One region of the Allorhizobium sp. nf9_anc genome, then DNA from elsewhere that is predicted to be linked to it. Evidence: predicted binding sites of a transcription regulator. Region 1 holds the regulator's gene; each other region holds the start of a gene.

Region 1 (4,211 bases):
TCTCCGGTCTCAACATGGCGCTTGCGGCCGGTATCTTTTTCGTCGGCTTGCGTGGCCTGCTCAGCCTCGTGCCTGTTCTGGCCCAGCGCTATCCGATCAAGAAGATCGCGGCGGTGGGCGCGCTCATCGCGACGACCGGCTATGTTCTGATCTCCGGCTATCAGGTCTCGGCGCTCCGAGCCTATCTGATGACAGCAATCATGCTGACGGCCGTGCTTTTCGACCGGCCCGCCATCAGCCTGCGCAATCTCGCCCTGGCGGCGGTTGCCATCCTCTGTGTCCAACCGTCCACCGTCATGGGGCCGAGCTTCCAGATGTCGTTTGCGGCGACCGCCGGATTGATCGCGGGCTATGCCGGGTGGCGGGCAAGGCCGCGCGCGATCCTTCCGCCTGCGCGGTCTGTCGGCATGCGGATTGCAGCGGCAAGCGCCACATTTGTCGGTGGTACGCTTGCGACCTCCCTCATCGGCGGGATGGCAACGGCGATCTTTGCCATCACCCACTTTCACCGGCTCTCGACTCACGGCCTCGAAGCCAATCTCGCTGCAATGCCCCTGATCTCAATCGTCGTCATGCCCGCCGGCTTCATCGCCATGCTGATGATGCCGCTTGGTCTCGATGCGCCATTCTTTTGGGTGATGGGGCAGGGATTGGAACTGGTGCTGCTGGTCGCACACACCGTGGCCGGATGGGGTGGAGGCTACGTTTTCCCGCGATTGCCGGCCTCGTTCCTGATCGGCACGGTCGCCGGGATGCTGCTGCTGACGCTCCTGCGCACGCGCCTTCGCCATGCAGGCACGGCGTTGATCGCTATTACCGTCGCTGCAACATGGTGGGCACCGCCGGAGAAGCCAAGCGACGTGCTGATCAGCGAAGACGCACGCCTCGTGGCCGTCTGGACAGGGGAAGACCGAGGTGCCAGCCTCGCCACCAACCGCACGCGGCCGTCGGCCTTCCTGTTCGATCAGTGGCAGCCCGTCCTCGGTATCGACAAGCCCGTGCCGCCTCTGATGCTTGAGCTCGGGCCATTGCCGCCGTCACCCGATTGGCGCCTGGGCGAGACATGGACGGATGTCCAGCAACAGGAAGCAGAAGCGATCTTCGACCGCCTGATCACCTCGGCCGAGACCAGCCGCTTCGTCTGCATAAGTCAGGCGTGCGCGTTGAAGCTGATATCCGGAAAAACACTGATGACGGTCGACCGTTCCGAACTTCTCGGCGCAGCGTGTGACCGCGCCGATCTGGTCGTCCTCGCCGCGAGGACCCGGCAAACCTATTGCCGATCCGGTGCGGTTCTCTTCTCGCAGACCAGCCTGAGGGCCACTGGCGCTATCGAGATCTCAGGCATCGCAAACATGCCGCAAGGCCTGGCGATCAAAACTTCTTTCGAGGGGGCGGCGCGGCCTTGGACCGCGCACCGCCTTTATGACTGGCGAACCGGACAGGCCGATATAGAGCACCTAGCGCCTGAACCATTCAGCCGCGGCATGAAACGGCCGCTAGCGGACCCCATACCCGACATCAATGATAGCGGCGAATAAGCCCCACCAGCTTGCCCTGGATCTTGACGCGATCCGGCGGGAAGATGCGTGTTTCATAAGCCGGGTTCGCGGCCTCAAGCGCGATCGAGGCGCCTCGGCGGCGGAAGCGCTTCAATGTTGCTTCCTCGTCATCGACGAGGGCTACGATTATGTCGCCCGGATTGGCATTCGAGGCATTGCGAATGATGACCGTATCGCCGTCGAGAATGCCGGCTTCGATCATCGAATCACCCTTGACCTCAAGGGCGTAGTGATCCCCAGCGCCGATCATTTCGGCAGGCACCGTGATGTCATGCGTATTGTTCTGGATAGCCGAGATCGGCACACCGGCCGCGATTCGCCCCATGACCGGGACCGACACAGACGAGCTGCTCTCTTCCACCGGCGGCTTGGTGAGGCTTGGTGGCGGCGTCTTGCCGAGGCTGCCCTCGATCACGCTAGGCGCAAAGCCGCGACGCGGCTGCAGGCTCGGCGTATAGGCTTCCGGGAGCTTGATCACCTCGAGCGCACGAGCCCTGTTCGGCAGGCGGCGGATAAAGCCGCGTTCTTCGAGAGCCGTGATCAGTCGATGGATGCCGGATTTCGATGCGAGGTCCAGCGCATCCTTCATCTCGTCGAAGGACGGCGGGACACCCGATTCCTTCATCCGTTCGTGGATGAAGAGAAGCAGTTCCTGTTGCTTGCGCGTCAGCATATGTGGAGCCCCTTAGGGTGAAACAAATCCAGAACAGACACTATATGTTCCATTTGTGTTCCGCAAGTGGATAAATTTCCGTGAAGAGCCGGTGAGAAAATGCGATAGCCCGAGATGAAACTTGGCAACAAGACAGGATCGGCGCGCGGCGCTGCCAAAAAGACGTCTCGCATGCCGTGAGACCCTTTCGGGAAGTGGGATATGCTGAAAGACATCGAAAAGATTGTATTGGGCAAGCAGACCGCCGACCTGACCTCGGCCGAGAAGAAGGTGTTGAGCAAGGCGCGCGAACGCCGGACGGTCTCGACCAATGCCGGCGAGGACTTTCTAGCCGGCGCCACCTTCGGCCAACGTCTCGCGGATGCGATCGCGAGGGTCGGCGGATCCTGGGCTTTCATCATCGGGTTCATGCTCTTCCTCGTCGCCTGGGTATTCCTCAACACGGTCCTTCTTTCGACGCGCGCGCTAGACCCCTATCCCTTCATCTTTCTGAACCTCATTCTGTCCATGCTGGCGGCCATCCAGGCGCCGATCATCATGATGAGCCAGAACCGTCAGACGGAGCGCGATCGCTTCATGGCGGCCAAGGATTATGAGATCAACCTGAAGGCCGAGATCGAGGTCTTGGCGCTGCACCACAAGATCGATGAGCAGGTCCTAAAGGAACTGCGTGAGACCCGCGAGGAGATCGATGCCCTGCGCAAGGCGGTCGAGGCCCTTTCAAGCCGACCGAACAATTCCTAAATCTAGCTTCTGAAACAGAGACAAGTCATGTCCCATCCCATGTCTGCGCCGCGCGCCATCGATCACCTCGTCCTGCCCGTGGTCGATCTAGAGACCGGCCGAAACCGTCTGAACCAGCTCGGCTTCACGGTCGCCGCCGACGCGCGCCATCCCTTCGGCACAGAGAACGCCTGCGTCTTCTTCGCCGACGACACCTATCTTGAGCCGCTCGCCGTCGGAAGTCGCGAGGATTGCCTGGAGGCGCAGCGCAACAACAATGTCTTTGTGGCGCGCGACCAGGCCTTCCGCTTTCGTCGCGGTGAGGGGCTTTCTGCCTTCGTCGTCAAGACCGATGATGCGGCAGCCGATGATGCGCATTACCACGCCGAGGGGCAGAGCGCCGGTCCCTTGCTCGAATTCGCGCGCCAGTTTCGCTTCCCTGATGGTCGAACGGCGGAAGGCGCCTTTCGACTTGCCTTCGCAGCGGATCTGAGGGCGCCGGATTTCTTCGCCTTTGCCTGTGAGCGCGTGAACCCGCTTCCCGCTGATCGCGGCGCCCTGACTGTCCATCAAAATGGGTCGACGGGTTTAAAGCGGATCGTTCTGGTCGAGGAAAACCCGAGCGACTTCCAATATCTGCTGGAAATGGTGCTTGAGCAGCGCGACGTCACCGCCCACTCCTTCGGCCTCTCGATCGAAACCGCCAATGCGGCCGTCGATGTTCTGACGCCCGAAGGCTTCTTCGCCCATTACGGCCAGGATCTTCCCCTCTCAGAGCGTGGTCTCCTGGGTGCAGCGGTGGTCATCTCCACCGCTGATCTCGGCGTGACAGAAGCCTGCCTCGCTGCTAATGGCGTCCACTATCACAAAACGGGCGCGCGCCTCGTTGTCGCGCCGGAAAAGGGGCAAGGCGTGACCTTCGCCTTCGAGGAGTTGAAATGAGCGTTTCTCCCAATTCGGAAGTCGTGGTCGGTGAAGGCGCGGGCAAGGCCGTCTTCTCGCAGAAGGGCCGTTTCGCCCTGATCGCAGGTCCCTGCCAGATGGAAAGCCGCGATCACGCCTTCATGATCGCCGGCCAGCTCGTCGAGCTCTGCCGCGAACTCGGCCTCGGCCTCGTCTACAAGTCCTCCTTCGACAAGGCGAACCGCACCTCGCTGTCCGCCGAGCGCGGCATTGGCCTGGAAACGGCAATGGAAGTCTTCGCCGACATCAAGAAGGAATTCGGCGTTCCGGTTCTCACTGACATCCACACC
Region 2 (4,211 bases), 2.3 Mb from region 1:
TCGGTGCCGTTGCAATGCGGTCCGGCGCAATAGACGACGAACAGCGTATCTTCGGGCCATTCCGCCATCTTCCGTTCGGTCATCTTGCCATGCGGCAGGTTGATCGCACCGGGCACGTGACCCCGTTCGAACAGCTTTGGCCCACGCACGTCGAGCAACACGAAGTCCTGATCACCCCGACTCATTACCTCATTCACGTCCCAGCAATCGGTCTCGAAGGCGAGCCGCGCGGCATAATGTGCAGCGACGAGGGCGGGATCGGCGGCGGGGATTTCACTGACGAGGCTCGGCATGACGGGTTCCTTTCATCTGGACGATGAGCGGACCTTGCCTTTTTGCTCACATCAGCGAAATTGGCGTGAATGACAAGATGCGTAAAGATCACGCCAATGACGACAAGACCATCTGCCTTCACCGAATTGACACTGACCGGCCCGCGCGTCGTCACCTTGGCCTATGACGGGCTCTGTACCTTCGAATTCGGAGTTGGCGTGGAAGTGTTCGGCCTTGCCCGGCCGGAAATGGGTGAAGGCTGGTATCGCCACATGACGGCTGCGATCGAGTCGGGTCCTCTGCGCGCGGCCGGCGGACTGAGCGTCACCGCAGGCGGCGGGCTGGAACTGCTGGAAGAAGCTGACCTTATCGTCGTCCCCGGCTGGCGCGGGATAACAGAACCTGTTCCCGATCCACTGCTTCAAGCCTTGCGCGCCGCCCACAACCGAGGTGCGCGACTGATGTCGCTCTGCTCCGGCGTCGCAGTCCTCGCCGCCACCGGCCTGCTCGACGGCCGCCGGGCCACGACGCATTGGCGTTACGCCGATACCATTGCTGCCCGTCATCCAGAAATCCACCTCGACCCGGATGTGCTCTATGTGGACGAAGGCGAGATCCTGACGGCGGCCGGCAGTGCGGCTGGCATCGATCTCTGCCTCCATGTCGTGCGCCGCGATTTTGGTGCGGAAGCCGCCAACAGCGTCGCGCGTCGGCTTGTCGTTCCGCCCCATCGCGAGGGCGGCCAGGCGCAATTTATCGTGAGACCCGTGCCTGAGGAGCGTGAGGGCCAGCGGCTGGGGCCGCTGATCGAGTGGATCGACGCCAATTTGGAGCGCGAGGTGACGCTTGCGGAGATGGCCACCCGAGCCGGAATGAGCACAAGAACGTTCCAGCGCCGGTTCCACGACCTGACCGGCACGAGCCCCGGCGAGTTTCTCCTCACCCGGAGACTGCGCCATGCCTGCGACCTCCTGGAAAGGCGGTCAGCACTGTCGCTCGATGACATCGCCATCGCCTCAGGCTTTGGCACGCCGGCAACGCTGCGCCATCATTTTCGCACGCGATTGGATATCAGCCCGACGGCCTATCGGTCACGGTTCGGGCAGACAGGCTAAGCTCTGGAAAAGCAGAGTGCATGCGCAGACCGGAAACGTCACCGATCGCGGCCGCGCGAATGACGAGAGTTACCGCTCGGCAGAGGCCGCTTCTTCGGCACTTTCCTCGATCCGCTCCATGTCGTCGTCCGACAGGCCGAAATGGTGGCCGATTTCGTGGATCAGCACATGGGTGATGATATCACCCAGCGTCTCTTCGTTCTCCGCCCAGTAATCGAGGATCGGACGACGATAGAGAATGATGCGGTTCGGCATCATGCCGGTTTCCATGGAAAACCGTTCTGAAATTCCCCGCCCTTCGAACAGACCAAGCAGGTCGAAGGGCGTTTCGAGCGCCATGTCTTCGAACACTTCGTCGGTCGGGAAATCAGTGATCTCGATGATGAGATCCTTGCTCAGGTCGCGGAATTCTTGCGGCAGGTGGCCATAAGCCTCGATCGCCAGCGACTCGAATGTGCTGATCGTCGGGGCATGCCGTTCGCGCCAATCCTCGCTCTGGTCTATGCGGGCCATGGATACTCCTTACTTGGCGAACATATAGGCGTTTTGCCGCGCCATTTCGAGAGTGAATTCAATCAAGGAATAAATTCTCATTTGAATCCGGTTGACTCTTTCGGGCAGCTCTGGAATCCATAGGAACAAATAGAGAACAATTCATCAGGAGAGATCGTCATGGGCGAGAGCCCTCAGACGCGCGAGACGCTTTTTGCCCTGCGGGAGGCGATTGCCCGGATCGAGGGAAAGCCTGATCATGTCGCGCGCTTGGCAGCAACGGCAGAGCCGAAAACTCCGGATCGCGCGCCGGGCACGGACCAACAGGACCTCTTTGACGCCCTGATGGGCCAGATGCTGGCCCCGGGAAATCTGCTCGAAATGAGGGGCCAAAGGCTGCAACAGTCCGGGGCCGTGATGGGCTTTGGCATGGCTCTGGCGCTCATGGCCATGGAAAGGGATGAAGCGGCGAGGCAGCGCCTGCTTTTCGTCGCCGATCCCCATGTCGTGCGCGAAGCAGGCCTCGCTTATGCGCCGGGCCTTCTCGATTTCGGGCTGTCACCACTGACTTTGGTCCATGCCTTGCCGCGCCGCCTGGAGGATGCGCTCTGGCTTGTCGAGGCAGCACTCACCTCCCGGGCCTTTTCCGCCATACTGCTGGAAGTACATGGCAACCCCAAGAAATTCGGCCTCACCGAGAGCCGGCGCCTGAGCCTGAAGGCCCGCGCCACCGGTGGCAGGCTTTTGGTTCTACGCCAGGCGGGCGAGGAAGAAGCGTCGAGCGCCCTTCTTCGCCTGGCTGTCGAACCCGCGCCGGCGGCGGCGCGGCATCTCGCCGACGGGTCCCTGCTGGGCGGCAGCATCGGGTCACCCGTCTTTCACATCACACTTGAGAAATCCCGCATCCCGGGCTCACCCGAACTCATTCTGGAGTGGAATTCCGATGAACGCCGCCTTCACCTCTACGACCATTTCAAATCATCTGGTCTCGGATCGCCGCATCCTCTCGCTCTTTTTCCCCAAACTGCCGACAGACCGCATCGCCCGGCGTCGATGGGGTCTCTCCTGGCGTTTGCCCCCCGTCTCGACCGCGCATCCTGAATATCCGCCGCTGGCCTGTGCCGGCCGGGTCGCGAATGCCATGCGCATCACGGCACTGGACGAGACATCGGAAACCTTTGGTCTGCGGATCGGACAAGGTCTGGCCGAAGCGCGTGCCATCTGTGCGGACCTCGACGTGATCGAGGCGGATCCCGCAGCAGACCGCGCGCTGCTCAACGCCATCGCTGACTGGTGCGACCGCTATACCCCCTTGGTGGCCCTGGACGGTGACGACGGCCTGATGCTGGATATCACCGGCTGCGCCCATCTCTTCGGTGGCGAAGAAAAACTGCTCGAGGATGCCGAGCGCCGCCTGACGGCTTTCGGCCTCGCCGTCCGCATTGCGGTCGGCCCGACACCGGGCCTCGCACGCGCCTGTAGCCGCTTTGGCGGTCCGCAGCGTGTCACACCATCCGAGGCAGCCGCTGCACTTGCCCCCCTGCCTCTCGCATCGCTGCGCCTCGAGCCCCAAACGGTCATCGATCTCGCCCGGGTTGGCCTGAAGACGGTTGCCGACCTGCTCGCAGCCTCCAGACCACCCATCACGCGCCGCTTCGGCGCAGGTCCGATGCTGCGTCTTGATCAGGCTCTCGGCCGGGAAGGCGAACCGATCTCGCCGCGCCGCCATCTGCCGCTCCTGTCCGCCGAACGCCGCCTCGCCGAACCGATCATGACCGAGGATCAGGTCCTTGATCTCTCGGGCCGCCTGGCAGCAGGCCTGAAGACGTCGCTTGAGGCTCGCGGCGAAGGCGGTCGCCTCTTCGAACTTCTGGTATTCCGCGTTGACGGCTGTGTCTTCCGCATCGAGGTCAGCGCCTCCGCCCCTTTGCGGGATGCAACCCGCATCCGGTCGCTGTTCGAGGAGCGGCTCGCCGTGCTGCGGGATGATCTCGACGCCGGCTTCGGCTTCGAACTCGTCCGCCTCAACGTTCTCTTGAGCGAAACTTTCGATGCCCGCCAACCCGCCCTCGCCGGAGAAGAGGGCAACTGCGAAGGCCTTACCCGCTTCCTGGATCAGGTTTCAGCCCGTTTGGGCGAGCGTGCTTTGCGCCTGCCTGTGCCGCTTGCCAGCCATTGGCCAGAGAGAGCGACAATGCATGCGACGGCGAGCGATGCGCTGAAGGGCCTCGATCTCCCGGGGGCCCGAACGGATGTGGCCGCAAGGCCGGTTCGAGGCCTGCGTCCCTTGCGGCTGCTCGATCGCCCTGAAGAGGTCGAGGTCATGTCTGC
Region 3 (4,211 bases), 690 kb from region 1:
GCCAAAGCCTTCGTTGCGCGACGGCGCAACATAGAGCGTCAGGCGACGATACCACGGCTTGATGTCATCGACCTCGCCGAGAAAACGGATCCGGTCGCTCAGGCCGGCGGCGGCGATCTCTGCCCTGAGCTCGTAGGCGAAACCGGCATGCTCTGCTGTCACACGGCCGGAAATCACGGCCGTCCAGTCGGGATTATCAGGCAATAGCGCTATCATCGCCCGGACAAAGATATCCGTGCCCTTCTGATGGCGCACCCGGCCAAAGCAGCCGATGAGGCGGCGGCCCTTCAGATACTCGGGAATGGTGGTGTCGATCTCTTCAGACGGGTGGAAAAGATCAAGGTCCACGCCATGGCGAATGACGCGGTGCGGAACCCTAAGAAAGGAACCGGACTTGGCGTTCGTCGCGACCACACCGTCCATCTTCGAGATGAGCCAGCGGGTGTAGCTGCTGTGGTGTCTCTGGGCCGCAGACGTGAAGAGCAGCTTCAGCGGCATGCGGAACAGGTCTCGCAGAATGAGGCCCGCCAGCATTTCATTGTTGCGACGAGCGTGCCAGACACGGTTCTTCCTGCCCTCCGGTGCGCGCCAGAGCTTCCAAAGGTCGCGGAAACGTAGGTGCGGGAGATGGGCCGGGAGACCCGGTCCGAGAACCGCGACCTTCTGGCCGAGGCGGTTCTGGACAGGTACGAGCTGGATGATTGTCGAGGTGACGCCGGAAAGGCGCTGCTTGAAGTTTGGTGCGATAACGTGGACCCCTGCAGGGTCCACGTAAATCTTTCGCTTAGGCATCACAGGGACCGGTCCATCAGCCCCACTTGACCGCGAGGATCTCGTAGGCCTTGGAGCCGCCCGGGGCGACAACTTCGATGTTGTCGCCGACTTCCTTGCCGATCAGGGCGCGGGCGATCGGGGAAGAGATCGAGATGCGGCCGGCCTTCACGTCGGCTTCCTGGTCGCCGACGATCTGGTAGGTCTTCTCTTCGTCGGTGTCTTCGTCGATCAGCTTGACGGTCGCGCCGAACTTGATCGTGGAGCCGGACATTTTCGAGAGGTCGATGACTTCTGCGCGGGCGATCAGATCCTCGAGTTCGCCGACGCGGCCCTCGTTGTGGCTCTGAGCTTCCTTGGCTGCGTGATATTCCGCATTTTCGGAAAGGTCGCCATGGGCGCGCGCCTCTGCGATCGCCTCGATGATGCGCGGACGCTCTTCCTGCTGGCGCCAGCGCAACTCTTCGTTGAGCTTGGCGAAGCCGTTCTGCGTCATCGGTACCTTTTCTACCATTTCTTTATCCTTCGTCTTCATGGCCGCAGGCGCGGGCACAAAAGAAAACAGGTTCCGAAGCAAAGCTGCGGAACCGTGTCACAAATCAGGTTGACCAACACTATAGCAGAATGCCCGCCGCAATTTCCAGAGTTTTCGACATGCCGCCTCCGACCGCTCGTTTCTGCGCCAAAAAGTCGAGCAATATCAGAGGGCAAAGTCGTGGACGGACGGAATGCCGCAGGGGAGTTTCTTGACGAAAGTCATGAGAACGTTTAGAGAACGAACTTATGAAGAAGTCGCTCAAAGAACGCCTCGCCATTCTCTCCGACGCCGCGAAATACGATGCATCCTGCGCGTCCAGCGGGACGACGAAACGCGACTCGTCGGCCTCGGGTGGTCTCGGTTCGACAGAAGGGTCGGGCATTTGCCATGCCTACGCCCCTGACGGGCGTTGCATCTCGCTGTTGAAAATTCTGCTCACCAACTTCTGCATTTACGATTGCGCCTATTGCATCAACCGGTCCTCCAGCAATGTGGAGCGTGCTCGCTTCACCCCTGACGAAGTGGTGTGGCTGACCATCGAGTTCTATCGTCGCAATTATATCGAGGGCCTGTTCCTGTCGTCCGGCATCATCCGATCGTCTGATGACACGATGGCCGAGATGGTCAAGGTCGCCCGGGATCTCCGGACGAAGCATGACTTTCGCGGCTATATCCATCTGAAGACGATCCCGGAGGCCTCCGCCCATCTCGTCGAAGAAGCCGGTCTCTATGCCGATCGCCTGTCGATCAATATCGAGCTTCCGACCGATCACGGACTGGAGCGCTATGCACCGGAGAAGCGGCCTGTGAACATTCGCCGTTCCATGGCCGACTTGCGGCTCAAGATCGACGAAGCACGCGAGCCGACGCATACCGGTCGTCGCAAGAAGTTCGTGCCCGGCGGGCAGAGCACGCAGATGATCGTCGGGGCTGATGGCGCCGATGATGCGACCATTCTTGGATCGAGTGCCCGGCTCTACAGCAGCTACGGACTGAAACGTGTCTACTATTCGGCTTTCAGCCCGATCCCGGACAGTTCGCGCAATCTGCCGCTGATCAAGCCGCCGCTGATGCGTGAGCACAGACTCTACCAGGCGGACTGGCTCTATCGCTTCTATGGATTCTCGGTCGAGGAGATCGCCTCGATCGGGCAGGGCGGTATGCTCGATCTGGAGCTTGATCCGAAACTCGCCTGGGCGCTCGCTAATCGCGACCGGTTTCCCGTCGATGTGAACAAGGCGGACCGCGAGACGCTTTTGCGGGTGCCGGGCTTCGGCACGAAGACGGTGAATGGGCTTTTGTCGGCGCGGCGCCATAGGCGCGTGCGTCTGGAAGATCTGTCACGGCTGGGCGTGTCCTTGAAGAAGGTGCGGTCCTTCATCGTGGCCGAAGGCTGGTCGCCGCATAGCAGCCTCGACCGCTCGGATCTGCGCGCCGTGTTCGCGCCGCCCGCCCAACAGCTGTCGCTGTTCTGATGCGCACGGTTACGCTCGAGGGACAGGGCGATTTCGCTGAGTGGCGTGATGCGGCCCGGCGGCTGCTTGTCGATGCAATCGCGCCCGATCAGGTCCGGTGGCAGCTATCGGGGCAGGGGCGCGATCTCTTCGGATCCATGGCGGAAGCGACGACAAAGGAAGGCGGAACGTCTGAGATTGTCGTGCCGAAGGGCTTCATCGAGGCCGCGGAAGCGGCGATCTGCCATTCGGATCCGGATCGTTTTGCACTTCTCTATCGTATTCTCTGGCGGCTGCAGGAGGAGCGCAGCCTTCTACAGGTTTCCTCCGATGTCGACATTTCTCAGCTGACGCGACTGATCAAGAATGTCAGGCGCGACAGCCACAAAATGAAGGCCTTCGTGCGGTTCCGCGAGGTGGAAGGCGTGCAGGCGGCGCGTCGGCGTTTCGTCGCCTGGTTCGAGCCGGAGCATTTCATCGTCTCGCGCACGGCTGGCTTCTTTCAGCGGCGCTTCACCGACATGGACTGGCTGATCGCAACGCCCAAGGGGTCGGCGGCGTGGAACGGCGAGGAGTTGAAGACCTCGCGTGAGCCGGCTGCCCGGCCAGAGGCCGAGGATGAGACGGACGAACTCTGGCGCACCTATTTTGCCAATATCTTTAATCCGGCACGCTTGAAGATCCGGGCCATGCAGTCGGAGATGCCGAAGAAATACTGGAAGAACATGCCGGAGGCGTCGCTCATTCCGGATTTGATCGCGGGCGCCGAACGTCGGGTGGCCGAGATGGCGGCGCGGCAGGCCAGCCAGCCGCCTGCCTTTCACGAGCGGTTGCAGGCGCAATGGCGTGGGCGGGAGGAAGAGGGTGGGGACGCCGATCTCTCACCATTGGCGCGGCTGCGTGAAGAAGCAGCTGTGTGCACGCGGTGTCCCTTGCATTGCCATGCGACGCAGACGGTGTTTGGGGAGGGGCCTCAGCGGGCCGATATCATGTTTGTCGGAGAGCAACCTGGGGATACCGAGGATCTGGCGGGCAAGCCCTTTATCGGCCCAGCGGGCCAAGTGTTCGACGAGGCGGTGGAGGCGGCGGATATCGAGCGGGGCGAGGTCTACGTCACCAATGCCGTCAAGCATTTCAAATATGAGCGGCGCGGCAAGCGCCGCATCCATATGCGTCCCGATGCCGGAGAGGTCGCTCATTGCCGCTGGTGGGTGGCCAAGGAGATCGAGGTGATCAAGCCGCGCATCGTGGTGGCATTGGGGGCAACCGCTTATCTTTCCCTCACCGGAGAAAGCCGCCCGATCGCTGAAGTGCGCGGCATGCCGATCCCGATGCAGGATGACCGCATGCTGCTCGTTACCACGCACCCCGCTGCAATCTTGCGGATGCCGGATGCGGATCTGAAAGCGCGCAGCCTTGCAGCCTTCCGGTCCGATCTGCAGGGCGTG
Region 4 (4,211 bases), on a different replicon from region 1:
CGGCATATCGCGTCTTCGCTACCACGACATCGAAGCTGGCCGAAGCGCTGCACGCATCACCACACTGATGAGCATTGCCCGCGCAATGAATCTCGAACTGATGTTCGTCCCGAAAGTCTGGGTGCCGGCTGTCAATGGGCTCCTGAGACCCCATGACATCATCGACGGATCGGATACCGACACCTTCACCTTTGAAAGCGATATTGGCTCACAAGGCTGACCTTCTCGCCACTCATCCGATTGAGCCGACCTTTAGCGTCTATTTCCACATGCCGCGCATATTTGCCGCAACATCGATGCGGATCTGGTTTGCACTGCGTTGCGTCGCAGACTGAGCGACCTTCGGCCAGCCTGCCTGCTCAAAATACTGCAGAAGCATGGCCGGGATGAAGCGCGTGCGTGAGGCATAGACATGCCTGTCGCCCTTTGCATTCTGCCCATGTGTGAAGAACCGCTGGGGGGTAATCAGGCTTAAACTGTCGCGTGCGCGTGTCATGCCGACATAGAGCAGGCGCCGCTCCTCCTCAAGCTCGGCCGTCGTGCCCGCACCAAGATCCGAGGGAAGACAGCCGTCAACGACGTTGAGCATGAAGACTGAACGCCATTCCTGTCCTTTGGCTGAATGAATGGTCGACAGGATCAGATAGTCCTCGTCGAGCAACGGCACGCCCGCCTGGTCGCTTGTGGCATCCGGCGGATCAAGTGTCAGTTCAGTCAGGAAGCGTTCACGGCTCGGATAGCCGCCGGCGATCTGTTCAAGCTGCACAAGGTCGGCCTTGCGGGTTTCGGCATCTTCATGAATGCGGTCGAGATGGGGCTCATACCAGAGCCTGGCGATCTGGAGTTCTGTCGGCCACCCGCCTTCTGCCTTGCGAAGCGTCGTCAGAAGATCCACGAAAGCTCCCCAGTCGTCACCCGTTTTTGGCGGTGGTGGGATCTCGGCAAGCGACTGCAAGGGTTCTGGATCGTCAGCGATCGTATCAAGGATCTTGGCGGCCCTTTGGGGGCCAATACCCGGCAACATCTGAAGCAGGCGAAAACCGGCGACCCTGTCGCGCGGGTTCTGGGCAAAGCGCAATGTGGCTAGCAGATCCTTCACATGGGCACTGTCGAGAAACTTCAGACCTCCGAACTTCACGAAAGGAATGTTGCGTCGGGTCAGTTCGACTTCCAGCGTTCCACTGTGGCTCGATGTTCGGAACAAGACTGCCTGCTGTTTCAAGGCAGTACCGGTTTCGCGATTGGCGAGCACCTGCTCAACGATATAGGCAGCCTGGTCAGTCTCGTCGCGGACCGTCACGAGAAGTGGTCTTTGCTCCGACGTCCTGTCCGTCCAGAGGTTCTTGGTATAGCGCTCGCGGGCAAGACCGATCACTCCATTTGCCGCCGCAAGGATCGGCTGGGTGGAGCGGTAATTGCGCTCAAGCGTGATGACGTCGGCGGGCTTCGGCGAGAACGCATTTGGAAAGTCGAGGATGTTTCGCACACTTGCTGCCCGAAACGAATAGATCGACTGGGCGTCGTCACCGACGACTGTCAGCCCGCGCCCGCCAGGTTTAAGCGACAGCAGGATTTCCGCCTGAAGGTGGTTGGTGTCTTGATATTCGTCGAGCAGAACATGATCGAAGCGACCACCGATATCCTCTGCAAGTTCCGGATGCGAGATCATCTGCGCCCAGTAAAGAAGGAGGTCATCGTAATCGAGAACGCCTTGAACCTGCTTGGCCTCCACATAGGCGCCAAACAGCTGCTTCAATTCGTCTTCCCAGCCAAGGGCCCAAGGATAGGCAGATTTGAGGACGTCCAGGATCGAGCTCTGTGCATTCACGACACGCGAATAGATGGACAGACAGGTGCCCTTGGTCGGAAAGCGGGTTTCCGTTTTGGAGAACCCCAGCTCGTGACGAACGAGGTTCATCAGGTCGGCACTGTCCTCCCTGTCGTGGATGGTAAAATCGATGTTGAGACCGACCTGTTCGGCATAGTGGCGCAACAGCCTGGCGCCAATTCCATGAAACGTCCCCGACCAGGTGAGCGCCTCACCCATGGCCTTGTCTCCCAGCACCTGCCGGCAGATCCGATCGACGCGCCGCCCCAATTCTGAAGCTGCCCGACGTGAAAACGTCATTAAAAGGATACGACGGGGATCAGCCCCGTTGACGATCAGGTGAGCGACGCGATGGGCAAGGGTATTGGTCTTGCCCGAGCCCGCACCGGCAATGATCAGAAGCGGCCCTCCAGGCGCGCCGTCAGCTGCCCCAACGCCATGCATGACCGCTTGCCGTTGCTGCTCGTTCAGTTTTTCCAGATAGGCCGTCATTCGTGCTCAATGGCTTGATCGTTGTCGGGGTGCACTGGCATCTTGGGCGCAGGCCCGTGCCGACGAGGTTCTTTCGGAACAAAAAAAGAACATAGCAGCTTCGTGAACCACCGCAAGATGGTTCAACTGTCGGAATGATGGGTATCAACCTTTGAGACTATGAATGGCGCAGGGTGTTTCTGCTATCCTGGAGTTCCAATTGTGGCAGCCCAGCCAGTGGAGGGTTCCTACAGCTCGTCCGAGGGTTCGCGGCTGGCACTTAAGGCTGGTTTTTGAACCTGACGCCTGGCCCGCCATTTCCGGCATACTCACCGTCCAGAAATACTACTCCGCCATTTTCAAGGGCGTCGCGTATGTCAGCGATGGTGCGCGGTTTCAGTGCCTCTCCTCGCTCGAGCCTCACAATCGTGTTGGTCGATACACTTGCGGCTGTTGCCAGATCCTTGACGCTCCAGCCCAAGGCGGTGCGAGCCATTTTGCACTGAACCGCAAACAAAATCGCCTCCAATGAGCGAAAACGACTTGACGTGGCGTTTTTGCTCAGCTATCAATTGCATAATGCGGCGAACCCGCTGATTCCATGACCATAAATGTATTCACTCGCCGTCGCGAGCGCGATTTGTCGTGCCCAGCTGACGATAGGCTCGCTAACCTGTGTCCGGGGAGCTCATTATGGAACTCCGCCAACTCTCCTACTTTGTCGCCGTTGCCGAGGAGTTGCATTTCGGCCGGGCCGCCATGCGGGTGAACATCGCCCAGCCGGCGCTGAGCACCCAGGTGCAGGCGCTCGAGAAGGGGCTCGGCGTACAGCTCCTTACCCGCTCGACGCGCAAGGTGGAGCTGACGCGGGCAGGGGAGGTCTTTTATGATCGCTGCGTGCGCATGCTCGGGGATCTTGATCTATCCGCCGAGATGGCGCGTGCGGCAGGGGGCAGAACCATGCGCGAGATCAAGATCGGCACGATCTATCCGGCAACGGTGGGTGTGCTGCCGGCGTTCCTGGCGCGGATTGTAAGGAAGTTTCCAGACATCCGCCTGCATGTGTCAAACGGCTCGACCGCCGATATCATCCGCCAGCTCGAATGTGGGCGCCTGAACCTGGGCTTCATCCGACCGGTCGAGAACATCGGATCTCTTCGCTTCTTCTCGATTGCCCATGAGCGCTATCTCCTGGCTGTGCGACAGGACAATCCGCTGGCGCTGAAACACGAGGTGACGATCGAGGATCTGCGGAGCGAAAAGATCATAGGCTTCAAGCGACAGAACCTCTCTTATACCGAGCGGTATTTCGCAGAGGCATTTGAACAGCATGGGCTTTCCGAGAATGTCGCCTATACCTGCGACGATACGTTTTCGCTGATCTCACTGGTCTCCTCAGGCCTCGGTGTCGGCTTTGCGCCAGAATGGACGGGGGATCTGCCGGGCAGGGGTGTTGTCCTAAAAAAAGTGACCGGCATTGATCTGAAGATCGGGCTCGGTGTTGCCTGGAGCAAAGATGATCCGACGGCTGCACGCGACGATATCATTGATATTGCAAGAACACTCGGGCGGCAGGGCAGGTGAGGGGTTCTGTTCCCGCCATTCCGCGTCCGTTGTCAGCCGTACAGATTGCCGTTTTTTTGTTGTGAGGAATCAACTTAGCCTGAGTGCGACGATCCCTTTCAAGCGGAACGCAGGGCCCGTGGGCAGTCGGTCCCGCCTGACCCTTCGGGTCGCTCCGCTCAGGCTCCTGCGGTTACCCTTTTGAACCGGTTCCCTGCGTGTCGAGAATTCCCGGCCTCCCGGCTAATCTGAGCCGTCGCAATGCTGAGGCCTCCGATATTCAAGCCGAGCTTGGCTGGTCGCGGTTGCGGACACCTGATTTTGTGCAAAAAACTGGACGCGAGGTGCT

What was found. The regulator LexA, encoded in region 1, represses DNA repair genes until DNA is damaged. The targets are predictions, from matches to a motif close to TGTTCNNNNTGTGTTCNG.
Region 2: the regulator LexA is predicted to act here: its motif matches at 2,023-2,040, upstream of AC02Y0_RS19730 (ImuA family protein).
Region 3: the regulator LexA is predicted to act here: its motif matches at 1,532-1,549, upstream of AC02Y0_RS05025 (putative DNA modification/repair radical SAM protein).
Region 4: the regulator LexA is predicted to act here: its motif matches at 2,395-2,412, upstream of AC02Y0_RS22880 (ATP-dependent helicase).

Annotation. Positions count from the first base shown of each region.
Region 1 covers NZ_CM150481.1:1,768,764-1,772,974, reverse strand. Annotated here, with positions in the region: gene AC02Y0_RS08400 (ComEC/Rec2 family competence protein) at 1-1,541, shown strand, start outside; gene lexA (transcriptional repressor LexA) at 1,522-2,235, opposite strand; gene AC02Y0_RS08390 (DUF1003 domain-containing protein) at 2,437-2,979, shown strand; gene AC02Y0_RS08385 (VOC family protein) at 3,007-3,900, shown strand; gene kdsA (3-deoxy-8-phosphooctulonate synthase) at 3,897-4,211, shown strand, end outside.
Region 2 covers NZ_CM150481.1:4,046,455-4,050,665, reverse strand. Annotated here, with positions in the region: gene AC02Y0_RS19745 (rhodanese-like domain-containing protein) at 1-293, opposite strand, end outside; gene ftrA (transcriptional regulator FtrA) at 363-1,388, shown strand; gene AC02Y0_RS19735 (metallopeptidase family protein) at 1,458-1,901, opposite strand; gene AC02Y0_RS19730 (ImuA family protein) at 2,061-2,981, shown strand; gene AC02Y0_RS19725 (Y-family DNA polymerase) at 3,022-4,211, shown strand, end outside.
Region 3 covers NZ_CM150481.1:1,078,405-1,082,615, forward strand. Annotated here, with positions in the region: gene AC02Y0_RS05015 (glycosyltransferase family 4 protein) at 1-792, opposite strand, end outside; gene greA (transcription elongation factor GreA) at 809-1,285, opposite strand; gene AC02Y0_RS05025 (putative DNA modification/repair radical SAM protein) at 1,555-2,784, shown strand; gene AC02Y0_RS05030 (UdgX family uracil-DNA binding protein) at 2,784-4,211, shown strand, end outside.
Region 4 covers NZ_JBWHZM010000002.1:151,473-155,683, forward strand. Annotated here, with positions in the region: gene AC02Y0_RS22875 (helix-turn-helix domain-containing protein) at 1-220, shown strand, start outside; gene AC02Y0_RS22880 (ATP-dependent helicase) at 260-2,320, opposite strand; gene AC02Y0_RS22885 (helix-turn-helix domain-containing protein) at 2,580-2,795, opposite strand; gene AC02Y0_RS22890 (LysR family transcriptional regulator) at 2,993-3,883, shown strand.